Regions from separate parts of the Brevibacterium sp. NPDC056726 genome, predicted to be linked through region 1. Evidence: riboswitches for the same ligand, from Rfam matches in the RefSeq annotation. Region 1 holds a riboswitch; each other region holds the start of a gene.
What was found. A riboswitch is a leader RNA that binds a small molecule or an ion and turns the genes downstream of it on or off. The one in region 1 is predicted to bind thiamine pyrophosphate.
Positions count from the first base shown of each region.

Region 1 (5,260 bases):
CCGCCCGCACCTCGAGGTCGAGATCGGTCGCTGCGGGCACGGCTGCCCGCGGCCGGGCGACGCCCAGGCGCTCGCCGACGAGCACGGGGGACCCGAGTCGGTCCTGCGCTCCAGTTCTGCCCGGCATCGTCCAGCGGTCGGGGGCGGTGCGGGACCCGGATTCGGGCAGCCAGATCCCGGTGGTCCTGAGCACCTCGGCGAGTGCGGGGTCACCGAAGACCTCGTCCGGGGTGCCGTGGGCGACGACGCCTGTGCGGCCGAGGACGATGACGGTGTCGACCTCGTCGCTCCACAGGCTCACCCGGTGCTCGACGACGATCATCGTCGCCGCAGTGGACTCCTGGACCGTGAGGACGGCATCGCGGACCGCCCTCGCCGAGGCGGGGTCGATGTTGGCCGTCGGCTCGTCGAGGACGATCACCTCGGGTGCCATCGCGTGGATCCCGGCGAGCGCGAGGCGCTGCTTCTGGCCCCCGGACAGCGCCGCCGTCGGGTGGGACTGGGGAAGGTCGAGGCCCATGGCGGCCAGGGAGGCGTCGATCCGCGCGTCGACCACCTCGGCGGGCAGACCGAGGTTCTCCATTCCGAACGCGACATCGTCACCGATGCGGGAGAAGATCACCTGCGAATCGGGGTCCTGGAGGACGAGCCCGGTGACGCCTCGGCGGGGGTCGGGTGGGGCGTCGCCGACGAGGAGATCACCGGCTGACTCCCCGGCCTCAGTGGGAAGGACCCCGGCGATCGCATGGAGGAGCGTCGACTTACCCGCCCCCGACGGCCCCAAGAGGAGAACCTTCTCACCTGGGGCGATGTCGAGGTCGACGGGGCCGACGGCGAGGCTGTCCCGATCGGCGTGCCGCCACGAGTATCCGTGGGCGCGGATCGGCAGGCCCATCAGCGCACGCGGCCGGAGGCGAAGGAGCTCAGCGCCCCGGTCTTCGCGATCGCGCGGTAGGCGTACCAGGCGCCGATGCCGGAGATGACGACGCCGGAGATCATCGCGCACACCGCGTAGGCGAGCTGGAAGTCGAACTGCCATTCGGCGTTGTAGAGGATGTTCTCGCTCACGGCCATGAAGGTCGCGGCGACGAGTCCGGACAGCGCGGTCACCCACAGGGTGAACTTCCGGTAGCCGAAGGCGGCGAAGACGAGTTCGGCGCCGAGGCCCTGGAGGAAGCCCGACAGCAGCACGGTCGCCCCGAAGTGGGAGCCGAGGACGCCTTCGACGGCGGCGGCGAGGAGTTCGCACAGCAGCGCGGCTCCGGGTTTGCGGATGATCGCCCCGGCGAGCGGACCGGCGAGCACCCAGAGGCCGGCGATGAGGCCGATCGAGGGCGGGAAGGCCTGGAAGGCGAGCTCGATGCCCTTCCAGCTGGCGGCGAGCACCCAGAAGATCAGGCCCACGGCGATGCCGAGGACCGCGGTGACGACGTAGTCGACGACCCGCCACTTCTTCGTCGGCGGGGCCTGGGTGAATGCCGGTGCCGTCGTCGAGCGGGAACCGGGCGTGGTCGTGTTCGGCATAGCGCCTCCTCGTGTCTCAAGGAGGGGTAGAAGAGTCTCGACTTCCTTCGGCGGTGCTAGCCGCATCAGGTTCGAGGGTCTGCAGCGTCATCTGCACTCTCAGCGCCCTTGGCGGCGCTCCCCTGTCGTGTGCGCTCCACTGTACAACACCTGACGATCCCCGGCACCGCACGTCCGCGGGGCCGGGGATCTGGTGCGAACGGGACTCAGGCCGGAACGACCATGACCGGACCCTCGGCATGGTGGAGGACCCCGCGGGAGACCGATCCGAGCAGCGCGGACTTCACGGCCCCGCGGCCCCGGGTGCCGAGGACGGTGAGCTGCGCGGTCTTCGTCGCCGCGGACAGCAGCGCGGTGGCATCGCCGATGAGCGCCGAGGTGGACACCTGGAGCCCGGGGAACTGACTGCGCAGCTCTTCGGCGTCCTTGTCGAGTTCGGCTTCGATCTGCTGCTGCCGGCGGTCGGCGACGTCACCGCCGAGTTCGAGCTCCGGGTACCAGTAGAGCCATTCCTCCCCGGCCGGCAGCACCGTGACGATCTCGAGGTCGGCGTTGCGCGAAGCGGCCGCCTCGGCGGCGGTGAACATCGCGATCCGCGCGCCCTCGGACCCGTCGACGGCGACGACTACCGGGCCGGTCGTGTCCCCGCGGTGCGCCGAATGGCGGGGGACGACGATCGTCGGGCAGTGGGCGTGCGGCGGCAGCGCGGTCGAGACCGACCCGAGCATGCGGCCCATGAAGCCGCCGCGTCCACGCGCCCCGACGATGATGACATCGGCGTTGGCGCTGAGGTTGACGAGCACACCGGCGGCGTCACCGGATTCGACGGCGTACGTCACCGGTCCGGGATGATCGGCGAGGAGTTCGGCCGCCTCGGCGAGGGTCTTCTCCGCTGCCCGCATCGCGGCTTCGTCCTCGGGTTCGGACGGGATCGAGGCCATGTTCGGGTAGATCATCAGGGGCATCGTGAAGGCCGTGACGACGGTGAGGGGAACGTCTCGGTGCAGCGCCTCGGCGGCACCGTAGCGCAGGGCAAGGGCTGCGAGCTCGGATCCGTCGAAGCCGACGAGGACGCCGAGGTTGTCGGTGAGTCCGGAATCGGAGGCGCGGGTGTCGGTCGGGCGGGCCTCGGCCGGGTTCGCGGCGGACGAGCGGGAGTCAGCAGTCATGGCAGTCCTTCCATCGGGGCCTGACCAACCCTGACGGGGACGACGGCCCCGAAAACCGTGTGCCGTCCTCGTCGCCCTCAGTGTACCCAAGTGTTTTCTACAACGTGTAGAAGACCGCGAGGCGGACGGATTCCTCTCGCGTGCGGCGCGTGCCCACGGCCTCGGCGCGTGCTCACGGCCTGCGCCAGGGGGAGGGGTGCGTCAGACGGCGAAGCCGAGGTAGCTCAGGGCTGAGCGGATGATGTGCTCCTGGCCGTGGGAGAGCTCGGCGACGATGTCGGAGCGCAGCGCCTCGGTGGGGGTGAGCCAGTCGAGGCTGAGCGCATCGGCGCGCGGGGTGCATTCGCCGCGGACCTCCATGACGAAGCACATCGAGATCGCGTGCTGGCGCGGGTCGTGGAGGAGCGAGGTGCCCTCGGTGGGGAAGTACTCGGCGATGTGGAACGGGGCGATGGCCGGCGGGACGACGGGCAGCGCCATCGGGCCGAGGTCGTTCTCGGCATGCCGGAGCAGGGCCTGGCGGATGCTCTCGTGGTAGCGGATGCGTCCGCCGACGACCTCGCGACCCAGGGTGCCGTCGTCGAGGCGGCGCAGCAGGAGGCCGATCTCCTCGACATCGCCGGCCTCTCCGACGCGGACGGGGATGGCATTGACATAGGGGATGGGGAGACGGCGACGAAGCTGGGCGAACTCGTTGTCGTCGAACCAGTTCTCGTCGAAGTCGAGGGCAGTGCGGGTCATATCCCGATTGTGTCACAGTTCACCTCGACGGACGGGTGGGAGGAGGGGGGTCGAGGCGGCTCATGCCGGTCGGGTAAAGTATCTTGATGTCAAGATAAAACTCCGGCCGGGCCGCAGCGTCGCAGTGACGTGGCCTACAGTTGAGTCAACCACTCTCCGGCCAGCGGCGGTCGTGACATGGCCCGCAGCGGTCAACGACGATTGAAGGGATTGTCCATGATTGATCATGAGGTCCGTACCCACAAGAGCTCAGAGAACCTGGCTCGTGAGGATCAGCTCGCCTGGAAGATCGCCGAGGTCGCCTCCGACCCGACGCCCGTCGATCCCGAGGTCACCGAGATGGTGATCAACCGCGTCATCGACAACGCCGCCGTCGCGGCCGCCTCGGTGAACCGTTCGGCCCCCACCCACGCCCGCGAGCAGGCACAGGCGCACCCCTTCACCCCGGGTGCGACGATCTTCGGACTTCCCCTCGCCGAGCGCTTCTCCCCGGAGTGGGCGGCCTGGGCCAACGGCGTGGCCGTGCGCGAACTCGACTTCCACGACACCTTCCTCGCCGCCGAGTACTCCCATCCCGGTGACAACATCCCGCCGATCCTCGCCGTCGCCCAGCACATGGGCATCGGGGGAGCGGACCTCATCAACGGCATCGCCACCGGGTACGAGATCCAGGTCGACCTCGTCAAGGGCATGAGCCTGCACCAGCACAAGATCGACCATGTCGCCCACCTCGGCCCCTCGGCCGCGGCCGGCATCGGGGCGATGCTCCACCTGCCCACCGAGGTGACCTTCCAGGCAATCCAGCAGGCCCTGCACGTGACGACGGCGACCCGCCAGTCCCGCAAGGGTGAGATCTCCTCGTGGAAGGCCCACGCACCGGCCTTCGCCGGGAAGATGGCCGTCGAGGCCGTCGACCGGGCGATGCGCGGTGAAGGCGCCCCGAACCCGATCTACGAAGGCGAGGACGGCTTCATCGCGTGGATCCTCTCAGGCCCCGAGGCCCGCTACACGATCCCGCTGCCGGGCAAGGGCGAGGCCAAGCGCGCCATCCTCGACACCTACACCAAGGAGCACTCCGCCGAATACCAGGCGCAGGCGCTCATCGACCTCGCCCGCAAGCTCGGCGGTGAGATCGAGGACCTGACGAAGATCAAGCGCATCATCATCCACACCTCGCACCACACGCACAACGTCATCGGCACCGGCGCGAACGATCCGCAGAAGATGGATCCGAAGGCCAGCCGCGAGACGCTCGACCACTCGATCATGTACATCTTCGCCGTCGCCCTCGAGGACCGCGGCTGGCACCATGAGGACTCGTACACCCCCGAGCGGGCCGCCCGTCCCGAGACCGTCGAGCTCTGGCACAAGATCGAGACGACCGAGGATCCCGAGTGGACCCGCCGCTACCACTCGACCGACCCGAACGAGAAGGCCTTCGGCGGCCGCGTGGAGATCGAGTTCGAGGACGGGTCGACTCTGACCGACGAGATCGCCGTCGCCGACGCCCACCCGCTCGGTGCCCGCCCGTTCGTCCGCGAGAACTACGTCGAGAAGTTCCGGACGCTCTCCGCGGGCATCCTCACCGAGGCCGAGGCGAACCGCTTCCTCGACCTCGCCGAGAACCTCGAGAGCCTCGACGCAGCGGGCGTGGGCCAGCTGAGCTTCGCCGTCGAAGGGCTGAAGCACAGCGGTTCGAAGGGCATCTTCTGATGCTCGGGGCAACGACCACACCGGCCGAGCGCCGGAAGAGGTTCCGCGAGCTCCTCGCCGGCGACGAGATCGTCCAGTTCCCCGGCGCGATCAACCCGATCAACGCCCAGATC
Region 1 is NZ_JBHTYZ010000003.1:371,378-376,637, forward strand. Features, by position in the region: gene ACFQ91_RS07985 (ABC transporter ATP-binding protein) at 1-895, opposite strand, end outside; gene ACFQ91_RS07990 (ECF transporter S component) at 895-1,524, opposite strand; TPP riboswitch at 1,550-1,658, opposite strand; gene ACFQ91_RS07995 (universal stress protein) at 1,731-2,693, opposite strand; gene ACFQ91_RS08000 (DUF4916 domain-containing protein) at 2,895-3,434, opposite strand; gene ACFQ91_RS08005 (MmgE/PrpD family protein) at 3,651-5,147, shown strand; gene prpB (methylisocitrate lyase) at 5,147-5,260, shown strand, end outside.

Region 2 (5,260 bases), on a different contig from region 1:
TCCGCGGCGTGGGCGGCGATCTTGTACGTGATCACCCCCGTCTTGACGTCGTCGAGGTCGGGCAGTCCCAGGTGCTCCTTCGGGGTGACGTAGCAGAGCATCGCCGTGCCGTACCGGGCGATCTCCGTCGCCCCGATCGCCGAGGTGATGTGGTCGTAGCCGGGCGCGATGTCCGTGACGAGCGGACCCAGGGTGTAGAAGGGGGCGCCGTCGCAGAGCTCCTGCTGGCGCTCGACGTTCTCCCGCACGAGATGGAGCGGAATGTGGCCGGGGCCCTCGACCATGACCTGGACGTCGTGCTCCCATGCCCGCTTCGTCAGCTCGGCGAGGGTGTCGAGTTCGGCGAACTGGGCGGCGTCGTTGGCGTCGGCGATCGAGCCGGGGCGCAGCCCGTCGCCGAGGGAGAACGCGACATCGTAGGCCGCGAAGATCTCACAGAGCTCGTCGAAGTGCGTGTAGAGGAAGTTCTCCTCATGGTGGGCCAGGCACCATCCGGCCATGATCGACCCGCCGCGGGAGACCATTCCGGTCACGCGGTCGGCGGTGAGCGGGACGTAGCGCAGCAGCACACCGGCGTGGACGGTCATGTAGTCGACGCCCTGCTCGCACTGTTCGATGACGGTGTCGCGGTAGATCTCCCAGGTCAGCGCCTCGGCGTCGCCGTCGACCTTCTCAAGCGCCTGGTAGATCGGCACGGTGCCGATGGGGATGGGGGAGTTGCGGATGATCCACTCGCGGGTGGTGTGGATGTCGTTGCCCGTCGAGAGGTCCATGAGGGTGTCGGCACCCCACTTCGCGGCCCACTGGAGCTTCTGCACCTCCTCGGCGATCGAGCTCGTCACCGCCGAGTTGCCGATGTTCGCGTTGATCTTGACGAGGAACGCCTTGCCGATGATCATCGGCTCGGATTCGGGGTGGTTGATGTTCGCGGGGATGATCGCGCGCCCGGCAGCGACCTCGGAGCGGACGAGTTCGACGTCGCACTGCTCGCGGATCGCGATGTAGCGCATCTCGGGGGTGATGATGCCCTGCCGGGCGTAGTGCATCTGCGTGACGGTGCGTCCGGGCTTCGCGCGCCGAGGCGTCCGGTCGGGCCCCTGCCACTGCTGGGAGGGTGCGCCGCGGCGGACGGCTGCCCGCCCGTCGTCCTCGATGAGGTGGCCGCGGGCCGCGTAGTCCTCGGTGTCGTCGCGGTCGGCGATCCACTCCGCGCGGTGCGGGGGCAGGCCCTGTTCGGGGACGGCGCCGGGCCCGACGGTGCGGTAGACGTGGACCGGCTCGTTGGGGCGGCCGTTCGTGTCGTCGAGGTCGATGCGGGTGACGGGCACGCGGATGCCGTGCTCACGGTCCTCGACCCAGGCCAGGGAATGGGTGGGGTACTGCTCGAGAGCGAAACCCGCGGGGGTGCTCGCGGAGTTCTCGGCCGGTGCCGTCGGGCGCGGGGCAACGGTGGGACGGGTGGTTTCTGGGGTGGGCGCAGTCATCTGCGATCCTCTCTTCCTCCGCCGGTATCAACCGGATCAGGTTCAACGGTCTCGAGCGGTCTCAGCTCGATCTCAGCCCTCTTCCGAAGGCCCCCGTGGGGTCACACAACGACTATCACGGTGTGGGCGCCGCCACAAAATCACCCGCGGCAGGTGTTCACTGCGCGAGACGGTGGACGCGCGGTCGCCCGATTTGGTGCCTCAGTTTCAGCGTGCCCAAGTGGACGCGCCCCAGTGGGTGTGCCCCGGTGGACGGGCTCCTGCCGACGTGCCTCGGTGGACGTGCCCAGCGGACGCGCCCTGGGGGAAGTACCCCAGTGGGCTCGCCTCGGATTCCTGCGCACGCTGGACGCCTGCGGCATCGTGCCTGCAGGCCTGCTTCCACGCGCATTGTGCGTGCGCGCCCCGCTCGCTGCGTCATCGTGCGTGCAGCATCGCGCCTCGGCGGACGCACTCCCGCGACTTCGCTGACGGGGTGTCTGCGGGCGTGCGCCGGTGCTCGTCCTCGGGGTGCTCGTTCAACGGCGAGCGTGAATATCGCCGCCTCGGCGAATCTGCCGGCGCTCGTTCAACACGGAGCGTGAATATCGCGTCTTTGGGGACGCGATATTCACGCTTCGTGTTGAGTGAGACTCAGGGGTGAGTGAGGCTCAGGGGTGAACGAGGCGCTGCGTTGAACGAGCAAGCGCTCGCCCCCTGTGTCGGCTCCCGCAGGCGCGGCGCCTCACGCCCCCTGGAGGAACGTTTTCGCGACCGCGCCGAGCGCGACGACGTCGCTGATCGCGCACATCTCCCGCGCCGAGTGCATCGAGTAGAGCGCCGGTCCCACATCGACCGTCGTCATGCCCATGCGGGTGGCCGTCAGCGGTCCGATCGTCGACCCGCACGGCACCGAGTTGTTCGAGACGAAGTCCTGGTACTCGACCCCGGCGGCTGCACAGGCGCGGGCCCACGTCGCCGTGCCGACGGCATCGGTGGCATACCGCTGCTGGGCGTTGAGTTTGAGCAGGGGCCCCGCACCCAGGCGCGGACGCACGTGCGGATCGTGGCGTTCGGGGTAGTTCGGGTGGGCGGCGTGTCCGGCGTCGGAGGACACGCACACCGAGGCGGCCAGTGCGGCGAGGTAGTCACTGCGGTTCGCCTCGGGGAAGAGGGCGGCGACGATCCGCTCGGTGACGTCGGAGAGGAACGGCCCGCTCGCGCCCGAGCGCGAGTTCGACCCCACCTCCTCATGGTCGAACCCGGCGAACAGGGCCACCGCATCGAGCGCCTCGGCGTCGAGGGACGTCATCGCGGTCACCCCGGCGTGGACGGAGAGGAGGTTGTCGAGTCTCGGGGAGGCGAAGAACTCGTCCGCGGCGCCGAAGAGCGCGGGCTCCTGCGCGGGGATCGTGTAGACGTCGTGGCCGACGATGAGTTCGGGGTCGACGCCGGCGGAGGCGGCGAGGATCTCGAGGACATCGGCCTCGGCGAGGTCGGCGAGACCGACGATCGGGGTCGTGTGCCGCTGCTTGTCGAGGGTGAGGCCCTCGTTGACCTGCCGGTCGAGATGGATCGCGAGCTGCGGGATGCGTGCGATCGCCGGCGTGTGCGCGAGGACGACGCTGCCGTCGGCGAGGCTGAGGCGCCCGGCGAGGGCGAGCTCCCGATCGAGCCACGAGTTGAGCAGCGGCCCGCCGTAGATCTCGACACCGAACTGGCGCACGCCTTCGGCGACGAACTCGTCACCGGGCTTGAGTTTGAACGCCGGCGAATCGGTGTGGGAGCCGAAGACCCGGAACGGGGGCACCGCCGAGGCGGTCGACCCGTTCGCGGTCGAATCGGCTTCCGCTGCGTCAATCCGCCCTGTCGGGGCCATCCAGGCGATGATCGCGCCGTCGCGGATGACGTAGTACCCGTGGCCGACCTCAAGGGTCCACGGCTGACGTTCGTCGAGTCGGGTGAACCCGGCGGCGTCGAAGCGCTCGGCCGCTGCGGCAGTGGCATGATAGGAGCTGGGAGAGGCCGTGACGAAAGCGGAGAGGTCGGCTGCGACCTGCGCGTTTGCTGTCTGATCCGTGGATGGAGTGCTCATCTGAACAGCCTATCCTTTGGGGTAGCTTCGACCACAGGGGCCGAAGCGCCAGCGGTCGCCCGAAGCGGACGATCAGCGGTCGTCCGACGTGGATGGTCAGCGGTCTCCCGCACCGGGCGGGCCGGCGGTCGTCCGACATGGACGGTCAGCGGTCGTCCGAACCGGGCGGGCCGGCGGTCGCCGAACGTCGACGGCCGGCGCGGACGAGCGTGCAACGACGAGTGAGAATGCGAGGAGTGTTCGACGTGAACCAATTCGTGGCCGAGTGGAATACGTGGCGGGACTCGCGGAACTCCTCGTTGGCGACGCCCTTCGGGTGGCTCAGCGTCGTCGGGCTCCACTGGCTCGACGAGGAGTCGACGTGGCCGGGAGCGCCGGGAACGTTCACCGTCGACGACGACGGCTGGGTCACCCTCGCGCTCGATCCCGGCACGAAGGCCGGCCCTGCGGCCGCGACCTTCGATCTGCTCAGTGCCCCCACCGAGGCGGCTCCCACCTCCCACGACCTCACCGACACCGGCCCCGGCACCAGGCCCGAGGCAGGCACCGATCCCCGTTCAGGCACCGACGCGGAATGGGAGTCCGGGTCGACGCGCACGGCCGTCCGCCTCGGCGCCGATGACATTCCGCTGCCGGAGTCTCCCCAGGTCAGGGTCGAGGACAACGGGTTCAGCGCGAAGCTGCCGACCGGCGGGTCGCTCGACTGGTTCACTGTCGGCCATGTCCTCTATGAGCTCATCGAACGCGGCGGTCGCCTCGGTGTGCGCATCCGCGACTCGAAGTCGCCGCTGCTCGCGAAGTTCGTCGAGGTCCCCGTCTTCGATCCGAACCGGGACTTCGTCTTCCTCGCCCGCTTCACCCCCTTCGACGAACCCGAGATCCGGCCGGTCGCCTCGGCGCAGGAGAACCTCACGCTCGAGACGATGCTCGTCGGCACCGTCACCTTTACCACGCCCGCCGGGGAGGTGTCGCTCGTGGCCTCGGGGTGCCCGGCGACGGGACTCCAGCTCGACTTCCACGATGAGACGAACGGGCGGTCGACGGCGGCGTGGCGGACCCTTGACCTCGGCATTCCCAACGCCGACGGGTCGCTCGTCGTCGACTTCAACCGTGCGGTCAACTACCCGTTCGCGTTCTCCGCGTTCGCAACCTGCCCGGCCCCGGTCGCCGGCAACGACGTGCCGTTCGCCGTCACCGCCGGTGAGCGCCGGCCCCCGTTCTTCTACTCAGAGGCCGGCATCAACGTGCCGTTCCTCTTCTACTCGTGGTGGGACGAGGACAGCGCCCGCGTGACCCGGCCGTGGTACGACCGGTTCGGGCTCGACATGACGATCCTCAACCCGAACGAGAACGATGAGGAGCAGTCCCTCGTCGGCTTCGACGGGGTCGCGATGTCCGGCGGCGACGTCACGCCGCTGACCCGGAAGGCCAGGTCGCGGCTCGTCAAGGTCGCCACCGACGCGCTGACCTCGCGCCTGCCGGTCATCGGGATCGGGGCGTACGCGGAGTTCCTCGTCACCGCCCAGCGGGAGCTGCGCGAACAGCAGGGATACGCCGAGGCGGCCCCGGAGATCCCCGCCCCCACGCCGGGTCGCCTGCAGATCGTCATGAACTCCGAACTCGATCCGCGGGCCGTCGGCCTCGACGTCGTCCACACGGATCCGACGGGTCTCATCGTCGCCGAGGTCGACCTCGAGCTGCC
Region 2 is NZ_JBHTYZ010000006.1:160,584-165,843, reverse strand. Features, by position in the region: gene thiC (phosphomethylpyrimidine synthase ThiC) at 1-1,484, opposite strand, end outside; TPP riboswitch at 1,481-1,591, opposite strand; gene ACFQ91_RS13780 (M18 family aminopeptidase) at 2,209-3,558, opposite strand; gene ACFQ91_RS13775 (DUF1684 domain-containing protein) at 3,804-5,260, shown strand, end outside.
Region 2: another riboswitch for thiamine pyrophosphate. It lies ahead of thiC (phosphomethylpyrimidine synthase ThiC); the one in region 1 lies ahead of ACFQ91_RS07990 (ECF transporter S component).

Region 3 (5,260 bases), on a different contig from region 1:
CACCCACGTCCGGTACGGGTGATTCTCGCTCATCGTTCCCGCCTTCTCGACGAGCACTTTGCCCATGTGCGCGTAGACCCAGAAGCACGGGAGGACACCGGCGACACCTTCCCCGTACGACCGGCTCGCCGCAGTGGCGACGAGGAACGACACGTAGCCGAGCGTCGTCGGCGACGGTCCCAGATGGTCGGTGGCCTCGAGCTCGGCGTGGGCCACGGCGAGCCGCTCATCGGAGAGCAGCTGAGCGTGCATCTCCTCCTCCACCGTGATCGCCTCCGCCGCCGAGGTCGACCAGAACCGGGACTCTCCTCTGTCCGCTGTCTTCCCGGCGAGGAACGACATCGCCTTCGCATACCCGCTCAAGTAGATGCTGTCCTGCGTGATGTAGTTCGTGAACGCGAGCGGGGCGAGCGTGCCCTCGGCGAGCTGGGTGAGGAACGGCAGCGCTTCGATCTCGTCGATGATCGGGCGCACGTCCTCCCACAGCGCGGTGGTGTGCGGTCCGGCGGCGAAGTTCATGCTCATGAGTGGTCTCTCCTCGGGGTCGGAATGGGACGGGAATCAGACGGGAATCGGACTGTCCGGAATCAGCCGGGTGGGAAGCGGCCGGGTCGACAGGCTATCCGCGACGGCGGACGTCGACCTGGTGGTCGACGGGCCCGTGCGCACCGGCCGCATCGAGGCTGACCTGCCAGTCCGCGGCCGAGGCGAGCGCGCGGGCGAGGAAGTCGAGTCCGCGCTCGACGGCCCCGTGCACCTCCTCGGCACTCAGCGCCTCTCCGCCGTTCGCCCGCCTGAGCACGGCCGCCTCGGCGGTGATCGCAGCCGACAGGGTGCACCCGGTGCCGTGCGTGTTCGGGGTGGAGATCCGGGGGTGGGAGAACTCGGCGATCTCCCCATCAGCGGTGACGAGAATGTCGGCGACGTCCCCGTCCGCGGCGTGACCGCCCTTGAGGAGCACCGCCCGGGCACCCCGGGCGATGAGCTCGCGTGCCTGGTCGCGCATCTGAGCCGGGGTCTGGGCCTCAGCGACATCGTCGCCGAGGAGGAGGGCGGCCTCGGGGAGGTTCGGGGTGATGAGATCGGCGAAGGGCAGGAGACGCTCCCGCACGGCGGCGACCGCATCGACCTCGAGGAGGCGGTGCCCGGACGTCGACACCATGACCGGGTCGACGGTGAAGAACCCGAGATCGGAGGTGCGCGCCCGATCGACGACGAGGTCGACGAGCGACGTCGACCCGAGCATCCCCGTCTTCGTCGCATCGACGGGCATGTCGTTCAGGACACTGTCGAGCTCGGCGACGACGAAGTCCTCATCGATCGGGTAGACGCGGGAGACCCCGTGCGTGTTCTGCGCGACGAGCGCGGTGATCGCCGTGGTCCCCAGCACCCCGAGGGCGGTGAACGTCTTGAGGTCGGCGTGGATGCCCGCCCCGCCCGAGGGGTCGGTGCCGGCGATCGACAGGGTGATCGGTGGCCGCGTGCTCATGCCGCTCCCCCGTCCTCGCCGGCACCCGGCGCGGTCCCGTCGCCGTACGCGGTGAGCAGCTCCCGGGCCGCCCGTTCCGGGTCGGCAGCCCGGCAGATCGCCGAGACGACGCAGAAGCCGAGCAGTCCGCGGCCGCGCAGCTGCGGGACCCGGCTGGCATCGATGCCGCCGATCGCCACCGCCGGCAGACCCGCCTCGGCCGTGAGTTCGCCGAGGCGGTCGGGACCGATCCCGGCCGGTGCGTCGGTCTTCGTCGTCGTGTCGAAGACGGGCCCGATCCCGACGAGGTCGACGGCGCCGGCAGCCCGGGCGGCGGCGAACTCGGCGTCGCTGGCGGCGGAGAGACCGATGAGCGGGTCGGGTCCGACGAGGTCGCGCACCTCGGCGACGGGAGTGTCGGTCTGTCCGACATGGATGTGGACGTCGGCGCCCTCATCGAGGAGGTGCCGGGTGACGGCGACCCGGTCGTTGAGGACAACGGGCACGCGGCGGTCCGTACCCGCCACCGCCTCGGCGACGGCGGCAATGACCTCCCTGGTCAGGGTCAGGAACTCGGTGTCGTCGATGTCCTTGTCGCGGACCTGGACCATGCCGACTCCCCCGCGCACGGCCGCGAGCACGGTCTCGGCGACGGTGCGTCCGGCCTCCCGGCTCTGGGCGGAATCGGTGACGAGGTAGAGGCGGGCGTCGACGCCGGCCAGGCGCTCACTCGTCGCGCTCATGCTCTCGTCACTTCGACCCGTGCCTGACCGATGCGCGCATCGTCGGTGGTGTAGAGGGCGTCGAGGAAGTGTTCGGCATAGCTGCCCGGTCCGGCGGCACCGGCCGCTGCGGCTTCGCCGGCGACGGCGAAGTGGGCGTGGGCGGCGACGACGGCGGTGAACTGTTCGAACGCCGCGAGTCCGGCCGGCCCCGCACCGGAACTCGAACCGGCCGGCGGCACGGCGGCGAGGTAGGCGGAGGTCACGGCACCGAGCGAGCACCCGGTGCCGATGACGAGCGGCATGAACTCATGGCCCCCGTCGACACGGGCGATGTGATCGACGCCGTCGATGTGGGCGACGATCGCGTCGCGTCTGCCCGAGACGGCGACGATCGCCCCACTGGTCCGTGCGAGCTCGGCCGCCGCGGGGAGGACGGCGTCGACCTCGTCGGTGGATTCGACGCCGCGCCCGCCGGCCCCGGCTCCTGCCAGGGCCGCGATCTCCGAGGCGTTGCCGCGGATCGCGGTCGGGCGATCGGCGGCGGCCCGGCGGATGCGGGTGGTGCGGTGGTCGACTGCGCCGATGCTCACCGGGTCGAGCACCCACGGAGTCGAGTCCGCGGTGACGGCTCCGATCGCGGCGTCGGCGGCGAGGAACTGCTGGTTCGTCGCGGTTCCGAAGTTGACGAGCAGACCGCCGGCGAGGTGCGCGAACTGTGCGGCGTCGGCTTCATGGTCGAGCATCGCCGGGGACGCACCGACGGCGAGCAGCACGTTCGCGCTGAACTGCTGCACGACCGTGTTCGTGATGCATTGGATGAGCGGATTCGCCGCGCGCAGACGTGCGTGCGCCGACGACAGATCGATGTCAGTCATGACGATCCCTTCGCTAGCATGGCCCAGATCAGGTTCGATGGGTGTCCTCTCAGCCCGGCGCGACTGCCGCCGGGCACCCCATGTCATTGCCCATGACTGTACCAAAATCGCCGAGGCGGGGGTGAGGTGGGGTCACCCCCTGACCTCGCCCCCGCCTCGGCGCTGGTGGAGCAGACCTCACCCCCTGCCGACGTACCGCTGTCCGCGCCGGCTGACGGCGTCGATGACGACGGCGGTGAGGAGGACGAGGGCGGTGATGATCTGCTGCATATCGGAGTTGAAGCCGATGAGGTAGAGACCGTTGTTGATCGCGCCGACGACGAACGCCCCGAGGACCGCGGCCCACGCCGACCCCCGCCCGCCGAAGAGGGAGGTGCCGCCGATGACGGCCGCGGCGATCGCGTTGAGGAGGTCCTGGGTGCCCACGAGCGTCGACCCGGCGTTCGTCGTCACTCCGGCCTTGACGAAGCCGAAGAGGGCGGCGAGGACCCCGGCGGTCATGAACACGCTGATGCGCACCCACGTCACCCGGATGCCGGCGCGCCGGGCGGCTTCGACCTTGCCGCCGACGGCGTAGATCGAGCGTCCGTAGCGGGTCTTGCGCAGCACGAGGTCGATGATGATCGCGATGACCATCATGAGGAAGAACGGCAGCGCGAGTCCGAAGTCCTGGTTGACGAGGATGAGGAAGCCGAAGACGATCGCCGCGAGGACGACGATGCGCACGATGACGGCCGTCCAGCTCGGGCTGTCGAGGCCTGCGGAGTGCCGACGCAGCTTCGAATGGATGATGCCGGCGGCGAAGCCGATGACGGCGATCGCCCCGAAGACGTAGGCCCAGAACGCCGGGAAGTAGTAGCTGGCGAAGTCGAAGACGAACGTATCGGCCATCGAGAGGTTCTTCTGGGTGCCGAGCACCGTGAGCGTGAGCCCCGTGAACGCGAGCAGACCGGCAAGGGTGACGACGAACGCGGGAATCCCGACGACGGCGAAGAACCAGCCCTGGATCGCCCCGATGACGAGGCCGAGCAGGAGGATGATCGTCACCGCGATCACCGGCGGGACCCCCTGCCGGACGACGAGGACACCGAGCACCGAGGCGGCGAGACCGCCGAGCTGGGCGAGCGAGAGGTCGATCTCGCCGAGGAGGAGGATGAGGTTGATCCCGAGTGCGAGGATCGCCAGGTAGGCGACCTGGGTGGAGAGGTTGACGAGATTCGCCGGTGAGAGGAAGTTGCTGTTCGCCGACTGGAAGACGATGACGATGACGACGAGGGCGAGGATGACGGGGAACGACCCGAGCTGGCCTTCCCGGATCCGGCGGACGAACGTCCGCACGAGCCCCTCGTCGGAGATCCGCTCGTCGGTGATGAGGGAATTGCGGGTCATCGGCGCTCACCCCTCCGCGCGGCCCGCTGGGTCACGACGTTGTCGTTGGCTCCGGTGATCGCGGCGACGAGGACGTCGGTGCGCTCGTCTCCCGGGAAGTCCCCGGCGTCCTTGCCCAGCCGCAGCACGTGGACACGGTCGCACACGGCCTGGACATCGGCCATGTTGTGGCTGACGAGGAGCACCCCGAGGTCACGGTCACGGAGGCGTTCGATGAGGTTGAGCACCTCGGCGGTCTGGGCGACGCCGAGGGCGGCCGTCGGTTCGTCGAGCATGACGAGCGAGGGTTCGCCGAGGAGGGACCGGGCGATCGCCACCGTCTGGCGCTGGCCGCCGGACAGGGCGGCGATCGGCACGCGCACGCTCGGGATCTTCGCGGACAGGCTGCGCAGCAGCTCCCACGACTTCGCCTCCATCGCGACTTCGTCGAGGACGCCGCCGCGGGTGTGCTCGTGACCGAGGAAGAGGTTGGCGACGACGTCGAGGTTCTCGCAGAGTGCGAGATCCTGGAACACCGTGGCCACCCCGGCTCGCTGTGCGTCCTTCGGGGAGGAGAACTTCTGCGGGCGTCCGCCCATGATGAGCTCGCCTCCGTCGGCGGAGTGGACGCCGGCGATGATCTTGATGAGCGTCGACTTGCCGGCGCCGTTGTCGCCGACGAGGCCGACGACCTCGCCGCGGCCGATCGTGAGGTTGATGTCGGTGAGCGCCTGGACGGCGCCGAATCGCTTGTCGATCCCGCGCAGCTGGAGCACGGGCTGGGAAGCAGTGGACTGGGGCGTCTCCGACGCCCGCCCGGAAGC
Region 3 is NZ_JBHTYZ010000001.1:91,604-96,863, forward strand. Features, by position in the region: gene ACFQ91_RS00425 (TenA family protein) at 1-525, opposite strand, end outside; gene thiD (bifunctional hydroxymethylpyrimidine kinase/phosphomethylpyrimidine kinase) at 620-1,489, opposite strand; gene thiE (thiamine phosphate synthase) at 1,486-2,211, opposite strand; gene thiM (hydroxyethylthiazole kinase) at 2,208-3,068, opposite strand; TPP riboswitch at 3,056-3,159, opposite strand; gene ACFQ91_RS00445 (sugar ABC transporter permease) at 3,246-4,457, opposite strand; gene ACFQ91_RS00450 (ATP-binding cassette domain-containing protein) at 4,454-5,260, opposite strand, start outside.
Region 3: another riboswitch for thiamine pyrophosphate. It lies ahead of thiM (hydroxyethylthiazole kinase); the one in region 1 lies ahead of ACFQ91_RS07990 (ECF transporter S component).

Region 4 (5,260 bases), on a different contig from region 1:
CGAGGGTCCGCTCCTGCCGGGTCCGCTCCCAGGTCAGGACGCGACGGGAGAGCGCCGAGGCGGGCGGGAGGCACGCGGCGAGCAGCAGCGGCAGGCAGAGGAGGCCGCCCCACAGCACCCCGAGCACGGAGAGCGACCACCGCCGGAGGAACATGCGGGGTTCGCGCGGGATCGTCGCGGGCCACGGCATGGCTCGATCGTAGCAACGCAGGTCAGGGCCTCTGGAGGGGTCAGACCTCACATCTCGTTCCGGTTTTCCGCATCACGTCCGCCGGTGAACCCGTCCCGGGAATGCGCTCCGCCTCGTATCGGCGAGCCCGGCCGCGTCACTAGGGTCGATGACCATGGACTTCGCTCTCGACCTCATCCAGCAGACGCTGACCTCCCCGTGGCTCTACCTCCTCATCGCCGTCGTCACCGCCCTCGACTCCCTCGTCCCGATCGTGCCCTCGGAGACCGTCGTCATCACCGCCGCCGCGTACGCCGTGACCGGCAGTCCGGCGGCGGTGGGCATCATCGCGGCGGCGGCCGTCGGTGCGCTCCTCGGCGATCTCGCCGCCCACCTCGTCGGTCGCGGCGGCAGTCGCGCCACCGACCGGTGGGTCCGGTCGGCCCGGCTGCGCCGGCTGCTCGCCTCGACGGCGGAGATGTTCGCCGTCCGGGGCGGTGCGATGCTCGTCGCGGGGCGGTTCATCCCCGGCGGGCGGACGGCGACGACGATCGCCTCGGGGATGCTCCGCTATCCCCTGCCGCGGTTCCTCGCCGTGGACTTCCTCGGGGCGCTGGCGTGGGCGGTCTACTCGACGGGCATCGGGCTAATCGGCGGGGCCGTGTTCGCCGATCAGCCGCTGTGGGGTGTCGTCCTCGGCGTCGGCATCGCGCTCACCCTCACCGGTCTCGCCGAGGTGGCCCGCCGTCTCCGGGCGAAGCGGAGGGCTGCTGTTGCCGAGCCCACGGCAGCTGCGGTCGGGCCACAGGGGTGTGTCCCGACCGCAGAGCGCGCCCGGCTCATGCGCTCCGGTCGAACTCGCCTGCTCGCAGCTGCACGAGAGTGAGATCGAGCAGCGGGGTCGGCACGCCGAGGTCGCGCGCCGTCGTCTGGAGATGACCGAGGATGTGCTCGGTCTCGTTCGGCAGTCCGGCCGTGACGTCCCGGTAGAGCGAGGAGGTGAAGGCGGAGCCCTCGGCGGTGAGCATCGAGAGAGTGGCAGCCCTGGCCCGCGCGGACACCGGGTGGCCGGCGGCCATGGCGACGGCTTCGAGTTCGTCGATGATCCCCACGACGTGGGGTTCGCCGCCGGCGGCCATGATCGCGCCGACCGGTGCCCGGAAGAGGCACGTGACGACACCGGCCGCGGCGATGAACACCCATTTCTCCCACAGGGCGTCGTCGATGCCGTCGATGACCTGCAGCCGGAAGCCGGGGACGTCGAGCGCGTCGACGACCGCGGGTGGGACCTCTCCCCCGCCGAGGCGGCCGATCGTCATCGTCGCGAGATCCGTCATCTGGACGATGTCGGCTCCGCGCATCGTGCCGACGATCTTGACGAGCCCACCGAGCACCTGTCCGGGGAACTCCGCCTCGAGGCGGCCGATCTGCGCCATCCCGTTGAGGAACGGGATGATGAGGGTCTGGGGTCCGACGGCCGGTCGGAGGTCGGCGATGATCGATTCGAGGGCACCGGCCTTGACGGCGACGAGGACGAGGTCGACCGGGGTCGGGTCGGCCGCGAGCTCCTCCGCCGTCGTCACGGTCACCGGGTTCGTCCGGTCCTCGTCTGGGGCGATGAATCGCAGACCGTTCTCTCTCAGGGCCTCGGCGCGTGCGGGCCTGACGAGGAAGGTGACGTCGCGTCCGGCTTCGACGAGGCGGGTGCCGAAGGCGCCGCCGGTCGCGCCGGCTCCGGCGATGAGGATTGTCACAGGGTGCCGTCCTTCGGGGTCGTGCCGGTGGTCGTGCCGGTGGTCGTGTCGGGGTCAGCGGAAGTCAGCTGCGCGCGCAGCCGAGCGGCCGCCTCGGCGGGGTCGGGCGCCTCGGTGATCGCGCGGACGACGACGATGCGCGTCGCCCCGGTCTCCTGCACTGACCGGAGACGATCACCGGCGGAGATCCCGCCGATCGCGAACCACGGCTTCGCCGTTCTCCCGCTCACCGCCGCGAGCGGTTCGAGTCCGGCCGCCGGGCGACCGGGCTTCGTCGGGGTCTCCCACACGGGGCCGAGGCAGAAGTAGTCGATCTCCGGGTCGGCGGCGGCGGCGAGCGCCTGCTCGACCGAATGCGTCGACCGGCCGAGGATGACGTCGTCGCCGAGCACCGTGCGGGCCTGCGCGCTCGTCAGGTCGCCCTGCCCGACATGGAAGACGTCCGCGCCGACGAGGAGGGCGACGTCGGCGCGGTCGTTGACGGAGAAGAGCTTCCCGTGCCGGTGGGCGGCCTCGCGGAGGATCTCGAGGGCGGCGATCTCCTCCCTGGCCTCCAGGCCCATGTCGCGGAGCTGGATGATGTCGACGCCCCCGGCGTAGGCGGCGTCGAGGAACTCACCGAGGTCGCCCTGCTGCGTGCGGGCGTCGGTGCAGAGGTAGAGCCGGGCGGAGGCGAGCGCACGGGTCCGCGCGGCGTCCCGGCCGGTGGAGTCGCGGTCGGCCGGGTGGCCCGCGTTCTCGGTCACGGGGTCTTGCACTGCGGGAGACGTTGGCATCGTGGGAACCATGCTCCTAGAGTAGAGGAGTTCGCGGGAGCCTCGCAGGGAGGCTGAGAGGGCTTCGTGCCGACCGTCCTACCTGATGCGGGTCATGCCGCCGGAGGGAGAATCGCATGGACGTCATCGTCGTCGGCGCCGGGATCATCGGCCTGGCCGCGGCGTGGGAGCTGCACCGGCGCGGGGCGGCCGTCACCGTCATCGATCCGCATCCGGGCGCGGGCGCCACCGCGGCCGCGGCCGGGATGATCGCCCCTGCCGCCGAGATCGCGTGGGGCCAGACTCCGCTGTTTCCGCTCATGCGCGTCTCCGCCGACCTCTACCCGGACTTCACTGCGGCACTGACCCGGGAATCGGGGGCCGACCTCGGGGAGACGGCGACCGCCACACTCGTCTGCGCCGGTGACCGCGCGGATCTCACGGCCCTGCGCGAACTCAGCGCCCTCCAGTCCGCGGCCGGTTCCGACCTCGACCTGCTCACCGGATCCCGCGCCCGCGATCTCGAACCCGCCCTGGCCCCCGGTGTGTGCGGGGCCGTCCTCATTCCCGGCGATCATGCGATCGATCCCCGGCGGGTGACGCGCGCGCTGCTCACCGTCCTCGGCGACCGCGTCATCGAGGACCGGGTGACGGGACTGGTCGGCGATGAGGGATCACCGACCGGTGCCCCGGCCCGGACGACCGGAGTCGAGCTCGCCTCGGGGCGTCGGCTGCACGCCGATCAGGTCGTGCTCGCCGCAGGCATGGCGCACAATGCGATCGCCGGCGCTCCCGAGCTGCCGCTGCGGGCCGTCCACGGCGACGTCATCCGCCTCCGCTCGGATCCCGGCGCTCCCCCGCTGCTCACCCGGACGATCCGGGGACTCGTCGCCGGTCGGCCCGTCTACGTCGTGCCGCGGCCCGATGGGGAGCTCGTCCTCGGGGCGACCTCCCGGGAGGACGGCCAGGCGGGCATCCTCGCCGAGGGCGTCCACCGTCTCCTCCACGACGCCGAACGCCTCGTGCCCGGGCTCCTCGGATGTGAGATCACGGAGATCACGGCACGGGCCCGGCCCGGCTCGCCCGACGACCTCCCTCTCCTCGGTCGCACTGACCCCGGTCTCGTCGTCTCCACCGGGTACTTCCGCCACGGGGTTCTCCTCGCACCGTTCGGCGCCCGCCTCGGCGCGGATCTCGTCGTCGGCGCGGACTCCGCGTGGCTGCCCGTCGGTGCGCGCGAGGCCGTGGCACCGGAACGGTTCGAGTCCGACCACTCGCCATCATCACCGCAGTCACCTGGTGCACCACTGCTGACAGCAAGGAAGGGATCATGACCATCACTCTCAACGGCGACCGCCGGGACATCACCGCGGGCACGACCGCCCGCACCCTCGTCGAGGACATCACCGGACGGCAGCTGAGCGAAGACGGCACCCCGGTCGACGGCGGCCGCATCGGGGTGGCCCTCGCCGTCGACGGTGAAGTCGTGCGCCGCGGGCTGTGGGCCGGCTTCACCATCACCGACGGCCACACCGTCGACATCGTCACCGCAGTCCAGGGAGGCTGACATGAGCTGGACCATCGACACCGTCACCTTCGACTCCCACCTCGTCATGGGCACCGGTGGGGCGAGCACCCTGCGCATCCTCGAGGACGCCCTGACCGCCTCGGCGACAGAGCTGACGACGGTCGCGATCCGCCGCTTCGACGCCGAGGCCAGGGATTCGGTGTTCGCGCTCCTCGAGCGGCTGGGCATCCGCTCACTGCCGAACACGGCCGGGTGCTACACCGCCCGCGATGCCGTGCTCACCGCGCAGCTGGCCCGGGAGGCGCTCGAGACGAACTGGGTCAAACTCGAGGTCATCGCCGACGAGGACACCCTCCTGCCCGACCCCGTCGAACTCTTCCGCGCCACCGAGGAGCTCGTCCTCGACGGCTTCACGGTCTTCGCCTACACGAACGACGATCCCGCGCTGGCGAAGCGGCTCGAGGACGCCGGGGTCGCCGCGGTCATGCCCGCCGGCGCCCCGATCGGTTCGGGCCTGGGCATCCTCAACCCGCACAACATCGAGACGATCGTCTCCCGCGCCCAGGTGCCCGTCATCCTCGACGCGGGCATCGGCACCGCCTCGGACGCCGCCCTGGCCATGGAGCTCGGGTGCACCGCGGTGCTGCTCGCCTCCGCCGTCACCCGCGCTCACGACGCCCCGGCGATGGCGCAGGCGATGCGGCTCGCCGTCGACGCCGGTCGCCTGGCGGCCGGGGCGGGACGGATCCCCAAACGCCCGCTCGCGCTCGCATCGTCGCCCGACGACGGGCGGGTCACCGCGGAGTCCGCCCGCACGACCTCGGTCGAGAACCTGGTGATGGGGCCGTGAGACCGCTCGTCGAACCCGGACCCGAGCTCAGCCCCGCGGAGATCGCACGCTACTCCCGGCACCTCAGCCTGCCCGATGTCGGGGTGACCGGTCAGCGCCGCCTGCGCGCGGCGAAGATCCTCGTCATCGGCGCCGGCGGTCTCGGCGCCCCGGTCCTCCAGTACCTCGGGGCGGCCGGGATCGGGCAGCTGACCGTCATCGACG
Region 4 is NZ_JBHTYZ010000002.1:315,007-320,266, reverse strand. Features, by position in the region: gene ACFQ91_RS04950 (sensor histidine kinase) at 1-190, opposite strand, end outside; gene ACFQ91_RS04945 (DedA family protein) at 345-1,055, shown strand; gene ACFQ91_RS04940 (ketopantoate reductase family protein) at 1,009-1,923, opposite strand; gene thiE (thiamine phosphate synthase) at 1,920-2,699, opposite strand; TPP riboswitch at 2,723-2,825, shown strand; gene thiO (glycine oxidase ThiO) at 2,816-4,012, shown strand; gene thiS (sulfur carrier protein ThiS) at 4,009-4,245, shown strand; gene ACFQ91_RS04920 (thiazole synthase) at 4,247-5,056, shown strand; gene moeB (molybdopterin-synthase adenylyltransferase MoeB) at 5,053-5,260, shown strand, end outside.
Region 4: another riboswitch for thiamine pyrophosphate. It lies ahead of thiO (glycine oxidase ThiO); the one in region 1 lies ahead of ACFQ91_RS07990 (ECF transporter S component).